Regions from separate parts of the Paenibacillus baimaensis genome, predicted to be linked through region 1. Evidence: riboswitches for the same ligand, from Rfam matches in the RefSeq annotation. Region 1 holds a riboswitch; the other holds the start of a gene.

The links. A riboswitch is a leader RNA that binds a small molecule or an ion and turns the genes downstream of it on or off. The one in region 1 is predicted to bind cyclic di-AMP.
Region 2: another riboswitch for cyclic di-AMP. It lies ahead of OB236_RS39120 (hypothetical protein); the one in region 1 lies ahead of OB236_RS31775 (TrkH family potassium uptake protein).

The regions. Positions count from the first base shown of each region.
Region 1 covers NZ_JAOQIO010000107.1:215,907-219,883, reverse strand. Annotated here, with positions in the region: gene OB236_RS31780 (CPBP family intramembrane glutamic endopeptidase) at 1-1,532, opposite strand, end outside; cyclic di-AMP (ydaO/yuaA leader) riboswitch at 1,768-1,918, shown strand; gene OB236_RS31775 (TrkH family potassium uptake protein) at 1,985-3,337, shown strand; gene OB236_RS31770 (potassium channel family protein) at 3,350-3,977, shown strand, end outside.
Region 2 covers NZ_JAOQIO010000125.1:80,145-84,121, forward strand. Annotated here, with positions in the region: gene OB236_RS39110 (hypothetical protein) at 1-153, shown strand, start outside; gene OB236_RS39115 (hypothetical protein) at 165-626, opposite strand; cyclic di-AMP (ydaO/yuaA leader) riboswitch at 746-915, opposite strand; cyclic di-AMP (ydaO/yuaA leader) riboswitch at 1,422-1,619, shown strand; gene OB236_RS39120 (hypothetical protein) at 1,742-2,149, shown strand; gene OB236_RS40290 (potassium-transporting ATPase subunit F) at 2,343-2,420, shown strand; gene kdpA (potassium-transporting ATPase subunit KdpA) at 2,504-3,977, shown strand, end outside.

The DNA.
Region 1 (3,977 bases):
CCGAGACCATACAAGGAGAGTCCCATCAAAATACTATCCATCGAGGCGTGGGCAAACAGTACAGTCATAAACCCGTATTTAAGAAAGGCATATCCAAAAATGACACCGATAATGGTAACCTCAACAAGTCGTGTATAGACCGGATAAATCGGATATTGGGTATGGCTCATCGCCCAGATGATGCTCGGGAGCAGTACAGCCAGAAACCGAATGCGGACAATTTTCAGAAAGAAGGCAATGCCGAACAGTCGGTATACGGTTTCTTCGGAGATAGCCGCTGCCCAGGCCATGAGCGGAAATAGTGCAGGGAACGTCATGTTCAGCACAGAATCTGCTGCATCATTCACCGACCATACGTCAAAAGCACGCTCCGCTATAAAGAACAGCACTTGCTGGACGCCGAGAATAAAGAAACAGAGCAGGTAGCCGCGAGTCATGGCCACCCATACCTGGCTCCCAAAAGCGGGGTCCTGCCATTCCGGCAGCGGATTCCAGCTGTAACGGGACCACATCTGTCTGCCGGCAAGGACGGAGAGGTAGACGCTAACAGCCATCATCGCAATAATAATATTGAGAAACCACAAGTAAAAGAGCGCTTCGAACTGGGATGGACCCGCCGTATGTGAGGTTCGGAAAGCCGGCAGCATATTGAAGTTGTTTCCAATGTAAATAATTAGAAAAATCAAGGTCAGCCACAGGCCGCGGCGAAATGTGATTTGACGCCGATAACGTATGATGATGAACAGAGCTGCTGCTGCCATAATTAACGATACACCCATACTGATGTTGGTCATCAGGGAGGCACTGCTATTTTGTATCTCCTTCCATTCCCCAAACGCAGCCGGGATCTTGAAATCTGGCTGGAAGGAAACGACCTGACCCTTCGAGACGTTGAGTGTAAGCTGTAGTTTTGCCTGTCCGATCAGATCGATTCTGCTCTCATAAACAAGCACACGTCCCGATGGGGTGGCAGCATTATTTTTTTTGTTCAGGTCGGGAACGGTGTCCAGCAAAGTGAAATTGGTTGGCGAGTAACCCTGTTCCTTGATCGTCTGCTCGGCTAACAGCTGAGGGTCCACTCCTGACGCAGATACCGTATCTGCTTTGGACGATGGCGACACATATGTTTTCCAGCCAAGCACCTTCTGATTCGAGTAATTGATATCGATGTAATAAGTTTTAGAGCTGGCAAGGTCGTTAATTTCAACCTCGTAGTAGTCCAGCGGTAGCTGGGTATATCGCTCCGTATAAGAATTGAATAAGTGCTCCTTTTGCAAGTACCCGCTTCGTTCGGAATGAGTTTGGTATAACGTGCTCGTTTTATGATTGTCTGATAATGCGAAATGCTGCCTGGCAAATACGACTGCCGTGTCAGCGGCTGCCTGCTGGGTAATAGTTGGTAGTCCATCTGCTTCTTCATTGGATGGAGGAGGCCCAGACAAATACGAGGATATGAGAATGACGGTAAAATAAAGGATAATACCGACAACTGCCAGCAGCTGAAGTGGTCTATCCAATGAACGATTGATCATATTAGTCTCCTTGGAATGAAGAAATGGGAAGGCTTGATTATTGTATTCCATAAACTTAGCATACATGTCTGATCAAATCCAATGCATTACCAAGCATAACGGGGATAAACGTTGAAAACCAAAGCGAATCCTCAGTTTGATGCCTGCCAGCTATAATAAGAATCGGAATATCCCTGCTTTTCGAGTTATTACGACTTTGTACTTATGGAAGAATAGCCTTATAATTCATATCAATTGAATACAGAAGCCGAATTTCTTTCCGAAAACGGGGGAACCATTTGTAGTAGTAAGGGGTGAATTCGATTCCATTCATGAGAGTGGAATTGATAGGGTACCTGTAAACCCGAATCCGTCAGCTAACCTCGTAGGCTTTATCGCAGGAACCTGTTTAGTTGACATTGGGTTTCCGGTGTCTTTTTTTTGCTGTTTTTCAAATATTTGTGAGGTGAGAAATGAAATTAACGTTGAAACAAATCCAATTAACGCCTCCGCAAATTCTGGTATTGGGTTTTGCCGCGATTATTTTAATTGGAGCACTGGTGCTTACGCTTCCAGTCTCATCGGCGACGGGGGAACGATTATCCTTTATTAATGCCTTGTTTACAGCGACATCTGCCACTTGTGTGACTGGGCTTGTTGTTGTGGATACAGGTACGTACTTCTCCATGTTTGGTCAAATCGTTATTGTCACGTTGATTCAGATTGGCGGACTCGGCTTTATGACGATGGCGACCTTATTTGCCTTTGCATTGAAGAAACGAATTTCTTTGAAGGAACGCCTCATTCTTCAGGAAGCGATGAACCAAGGGAGTATGGAAGGCATTGTGCGCCTGATTCGTAAAGTAATTCGCTACTCGCTTACGATAGAGCTGATAGCTGCGATCATTTTTTCCATCCGCTGGTCCATAGATCTTGGTCCAGCCAAAGGCATTTATTTCGGAATCTGGCATGCGGTTTCATTTTTTAATAATGCAGGGTTCGATTTGTTCGGCTCGGTGAGCGGCCCATTCAGCAGTCTGACCTCGTATGCGGCCGACCCGGTTATCAACATCGTTTCAATGGGACTTATTGTGTTGGGCGGTATTGGTTTTATCGTCATGTCGGATCTGCTCGAATATAGAAAAGTAAAACGGTTGTCGCTGCATTCCAAGGTGGTGTTAAGTACAACGGGGGTGTTGATCCTCACAGGTGCTGTGGTGATGTATGCTTTTGAATTCAGCAATACCAAAACATTAGGATCACTGGACTGGTCAGGGAAAATATGGGCCTCGCTCTTTCAATCGGTAACACCGCGAACAGCAGGGGCCAATACGGTGGATATCGGAGCTATGCGCCAGGCTTCCCAATTTTTCATGATTATTCTGATGTTTATAGGTGCTTCACCAGGCTCGACAGGCGGAGGGATCAAGACCACGACCTTTATGACGCTGATCGGTGCTATTGTGGCGATGATTCGCGGCAAGGAGGACATTGTATTGTTCCATTACCGCTTGGGTAAGGATCGTATCCTTAAGGCGATTACGTTAACGATGATTGCACTATTTCTTGTGATTTTCGTGGCCATGATATTATCCACCACAGAGAGTCATCCATTTCTGATGATACTCTTTGAAGTCACCTCGGCTTTTGGCACGGTAGGCCTGACGATGGGATTAACGACGGATTTGACAGTAGTCGGTAAAATTTTGATTTCACTGACGATGTTTGCTGGCCGTTTGGGGCCAATAACCTTGGCGTATGCGCTGGGACCAAAAACCGAAAAAGAATTATACAGATACCCTGAGGGGAAAATTACAATCGGATAGGGGAAAAGCAGGATGAAGCGCACGCAGTATGCAGTAATTGGATTGGGGAGATTCGGGTCAAGTTTGGCCAGAGAGCTGACCAAGTTAGGACATGAGGTTCTTGGCATTGATCAGGACGAAGAAGCCGTTGATGAAATGAGCGAGGTATTGACCCATGTCGTCGTCGCAGACTCCACGGATGAAGAGGTGCTGCGCTCACTTGGTATACGTAACTTTGATTGCGTGATCGTGGCGATTGGAAGCGATATTCAATCGAGTATATTAACGGCTATTTTGCTTAAGGATATAGGAGTGCCGTTGGTTGTCACCAAAGCGTTATCCGAGCTGCACGGCAAGGTGCTGAATAAAATCGGCGTTGATCGGGTCATATTCCCGGAGCGCGATATGGGAATCCGTGTAGCGCATCAATTAGTATCACCGAATCTATTGGATTTTATCGAGCTGTCCAGGGATTATACGATAGCTGAGCTGTCAGTACCGAAGCGAATGTCGGGGAGAACGCTGAAGGATCTGAACTTACGAGTTAAATATGGCTGTAGTGTCGTTGCTATTAATAAGAAAGAAGGCGTCATTATTGCGCCTACGGCTAATGATTTATTGGAAGAACGGGATATTTTGGTGATCATAGGCACGAATTCGC
Region 2 (3,977 bases), on a different contig from region 1:
GGGCAGGAACGCCTGGTTACTGGAGAGAACAATATTGCCTTTACCGGAAATTCTGAACAATTCGACACGCCGCTGACTTTAAAAGTATACGAGATATTCAAAACGGAAAATGGAGATGCCAAACGTCTATTGACTGAATTAAGCAGATCGTGATCTTAGCCTACTCAAAAGGAAAAATAAGATCGTGACTGTTCGATTAGTCTGGATCGTTCCAGAATGATACTATTCGCATCAGGTAGCTGCTTGCTATTCTGATTGTAGATTTGAGTGACAAGGTCATGTAAAGCGGCTTTGACCAACTCACACCGCTCTGTTCCCCATGCTTGCTGTTTGGTATTGACAAAAGCAAACGCATCGGTAATGGAAAGTCCCTTTAATTTGATTAAAACCGAAGCCCATTGGATCAGGTCGAATTTATTGCCGCAGCAGGGGAGATTCCATTCTGCCCAACCATTCCATCCGCGGCTGGATATTTTCAATAATCCGCAGGAGCCATTGGAAGTGATTTGCGAGATTCGGCTTTTCAATAGAAGACAATCAAATTGGTAAATCTCCATGGAACCGATTTTGTAGGGTACCAAGGAATGTTCAGTGGGTACGGTCAATGGGTCGGCGAGCTTTAGCATGATACTTGCACTCCTCTACATTTTTTGAATTTGGACAAACCAAAGGAAGCCCGAGAGCAGAGAAACTCTACTCTCGGGCTTCCTTTGCATGAATAAATAAGGTCAGGGAGACACGAGTGTGCTTCTCTCTCAATTCGCTTACGAGGTTAGCTGTCGGATTCGGGCTTGAGAGTGCCCTACCCCCGGGCATCGAAGATGCCCAGAGGATTCACCCCTATAAGCTATTTATCATAAATAGCTTAAACTGGGTCCCCCGTTTCCCTATATGGGAATTAAGCGTTGAAAATGGATGATATGGAGTTGTTAAGTTAATGAAATGTATCATACGCTGGGCGTTAAATAATGTAAAACCCCAATCCGCATCATAATTAAGCCTTTTTTGCTTAAAAGCTCGATGAAAGCGGAATCAATCCTGATTTCCCTTTATTATCTATATCTATGCTAGCTCATGCTGGGTATTTGAATATTTCTTCGTAAAATGGAGATATCGAGAGATGGATGCAGATATCGAGAGCATGAAAAGGATTTGGATGCTATGCAAGTCAATTATAGCCTTGTATGCCGTGCGGTATTTATTTACAGTGTTAAGCGGCTGGCGTATGATACATCTCATGATTCCAAACAAAGTTTTCCAAGTAACGGCTGAACATCTTCAGCCCTATGAACCGGTTCATAGGGGAACGAGAGCGTCGTTTTTATGAGAGAGGATGATGAAGCTTGTGATCGTGTTCAACGACCATGAGGTATATATGAAATGTAGATTTGTAGGGATCGTCTGTAATTGAAAATGAAACATGCACTTTATCGCTGAGTCCTTGAATTTAAAAGGAACGGGGGAACCAAAGAAGCGCGTAATCCCTGATTCGTTAATTCGTAGTCAGATACACGAGCTTCATGGGGTGAATCCTCTGGGCATCTTCGATGCCCTGGGGTAGGGCTACTCTCTAGCCCGAATCCGACAGCTAACCTCGTAAGCGTATAGGGAGAGGCAACAATTGTCGTGCGTAAGACACGGTTTGTATAACTGTGTTTTCAGAAGCCACGAGAAGAGTTCCGCTCTTTTCGTAGGCTTCTTTTTGTTGTCTCCTTTTTGACATCATAGGAGGAAGATTGAAATGGAACAACAGGAAGTCATTTTGGTTTCGGCACCCAATAAAACGGGAGAAGGCTTCATCCTTCAATTGCTGAAGCAAGGCTTGCGTTTTGCAGCTATTGCCAACAACCAGGGAGAAAAGCAAAGACTGGTCAATATTGGTGTAAAAAATATTGTAATGGTAGATACTACAGAACAAATCAACTGGACTCTTCCAGAGTTTACTATCGGGAAGGTGTTTATTTTTGAGCGAAGCCTGAATCTGTGCTGCCGTTATATTCAAATGTGCCGCAGATGGACCTCCAAGCCTATTTATGTCATTACCCATACGAGTAATCCGCGTCTGGTCTACAAAGGACTCGGCGCTGCCTATGTGATTCATACGACGAGCGAGGATGTTTCCTTTTTAATTCAAACACATGTGAAGTAAGGGCAAGCTTCTAATAATGTATATGCAAAACTCAGATAATGCTTACGAAGAAAGCTTCCTAAAGGAAGCTATTAGGAGGGGTAACCATGTTGGATCTATATATGGTACTGATGCTAGCCATTGCTTACACGCTGTTCAGTGGATTTTTGTTGTGGTGCGGGCGAGTTATTGAAGACTCAGGAGGCGAGCGTTTATGATTGTTGTCATTATTTTCACAGTATTTATTTTTCTTTATCTGGCCTACGCCTTGGTTAATCCAGAAAAATTTTGATTTATTAAATTTCTTACGAAAACTCAGCACATGCTTACGAAGAAAGTTTTGCTAAAGCAAAACTCTAAGGAGGAAACAAACAAATGGGCATTTTGCAAATTACCGTCGTTATTGTCATTTTGGTGCTGTTGGTTAAACCTGTAGGCACCTATCTCTATAACGTATTCTCTAATGAAGCGAATCGGACTGATAAGTGGTTCGGGTTCATCGAAAGACCGATTTTTGCAATGATTGGTTTAAAGGAACGAAAGGGTATGACCTGGAAAACCTACGCGCTCAGTTTTATTGTTACGAATATCGTACTCGTGGCCATAAGCTATTTGATTTTGAGGCTGCAAAAATATTTGCCGCTTAATCCGAACGGGATTGACAACATGGAAGAAACGCTGACCTTCAATACGGTCATCAGCTTTATGACCAACACGAATCTGCAGCATTACAGCGGGGAGTCGGGCTTGTCGTATTTTTCACAGATGGCTGTCATTATCATGATGATGTTCACCTCGGCAGCAACCGGGTTTTCCGTAGCCATTGCCTTTGTCAGAGGAATTACGAGTAAAGGGGAAACGATAGGCAATTTTTTCGAGGATTTTGTAAAAGCGCATATTCGTGTATTTTTCCCGTTTGCTTTTGTAGTGACTCTTCTGCTTGTGGCTCTTCAGGTTCCGCTGACTTTGCAGCCTACAATAACCGCAACAACGCTGGAGGGGGCCGAGCAGCAAATAGCTATCGGACCGGTGGCGGCACTGGAATCGATCAAGCATATCGGTACGAATGGCGGCGGATTTTTTGGAGTGAACTCGGCTCATCCATTTGAGAATCCGAATCCGCTGACCAATGTGATTGAAATTTTATCGATGTGGGTTTTATCTGCTGCGCTTCCTTACACGTACGGCTTATTTGCCAAAAACCGCAAGCAGGGTTGGGTTATTTTTTCCTCGATGATGATCTTATTTATTATGTTTCTGTCCCTTATTTATGCTGCGGAATCGAGCGGTAATCCCGTCATGAACAGATTGGGCATCGATGCAGCACAGGGCAGTATGGAAGGTAAAGAGGTCCGCTTTGGTATCCCGCAATCGGCACTGTTCGCTACAGTAACGACAGCGGCGACAACTGGCAGTGTCAATACGATGCACGACACACTAACACCGCTTGGCGGCATCACGCCAATGGCTCTCATGATGCTGAACTGTGTATTTGGCGGTAAGGGCGTTGGGCTCGTTAATATGCTGATGTATGCAATTTTGGCGGTATTCCTGGCGGGGTTAATGGTCGGGCGAACACCGGAGTTTCTCGGTCGAAAAATAGAAGCACGCGAAATCAAGCTGATTGCTATTGCGATTCTGGCGCATCCACTCATTATTTTGGCGTCAACCGCAATTGCGCTGGCTACTGATTTAGGAAAAGCGGGAATAACGAATCCGGGCTTTCATGGCATTTCACAAGTTTTGTATGAATTTACATCCTCCGCGGCTAACAATGGTTCAGGATTCGAAGGATTGGGCGATAATACGCCATTCTGGAATATATCTACGGGAGTTGTGATGCTGTTCG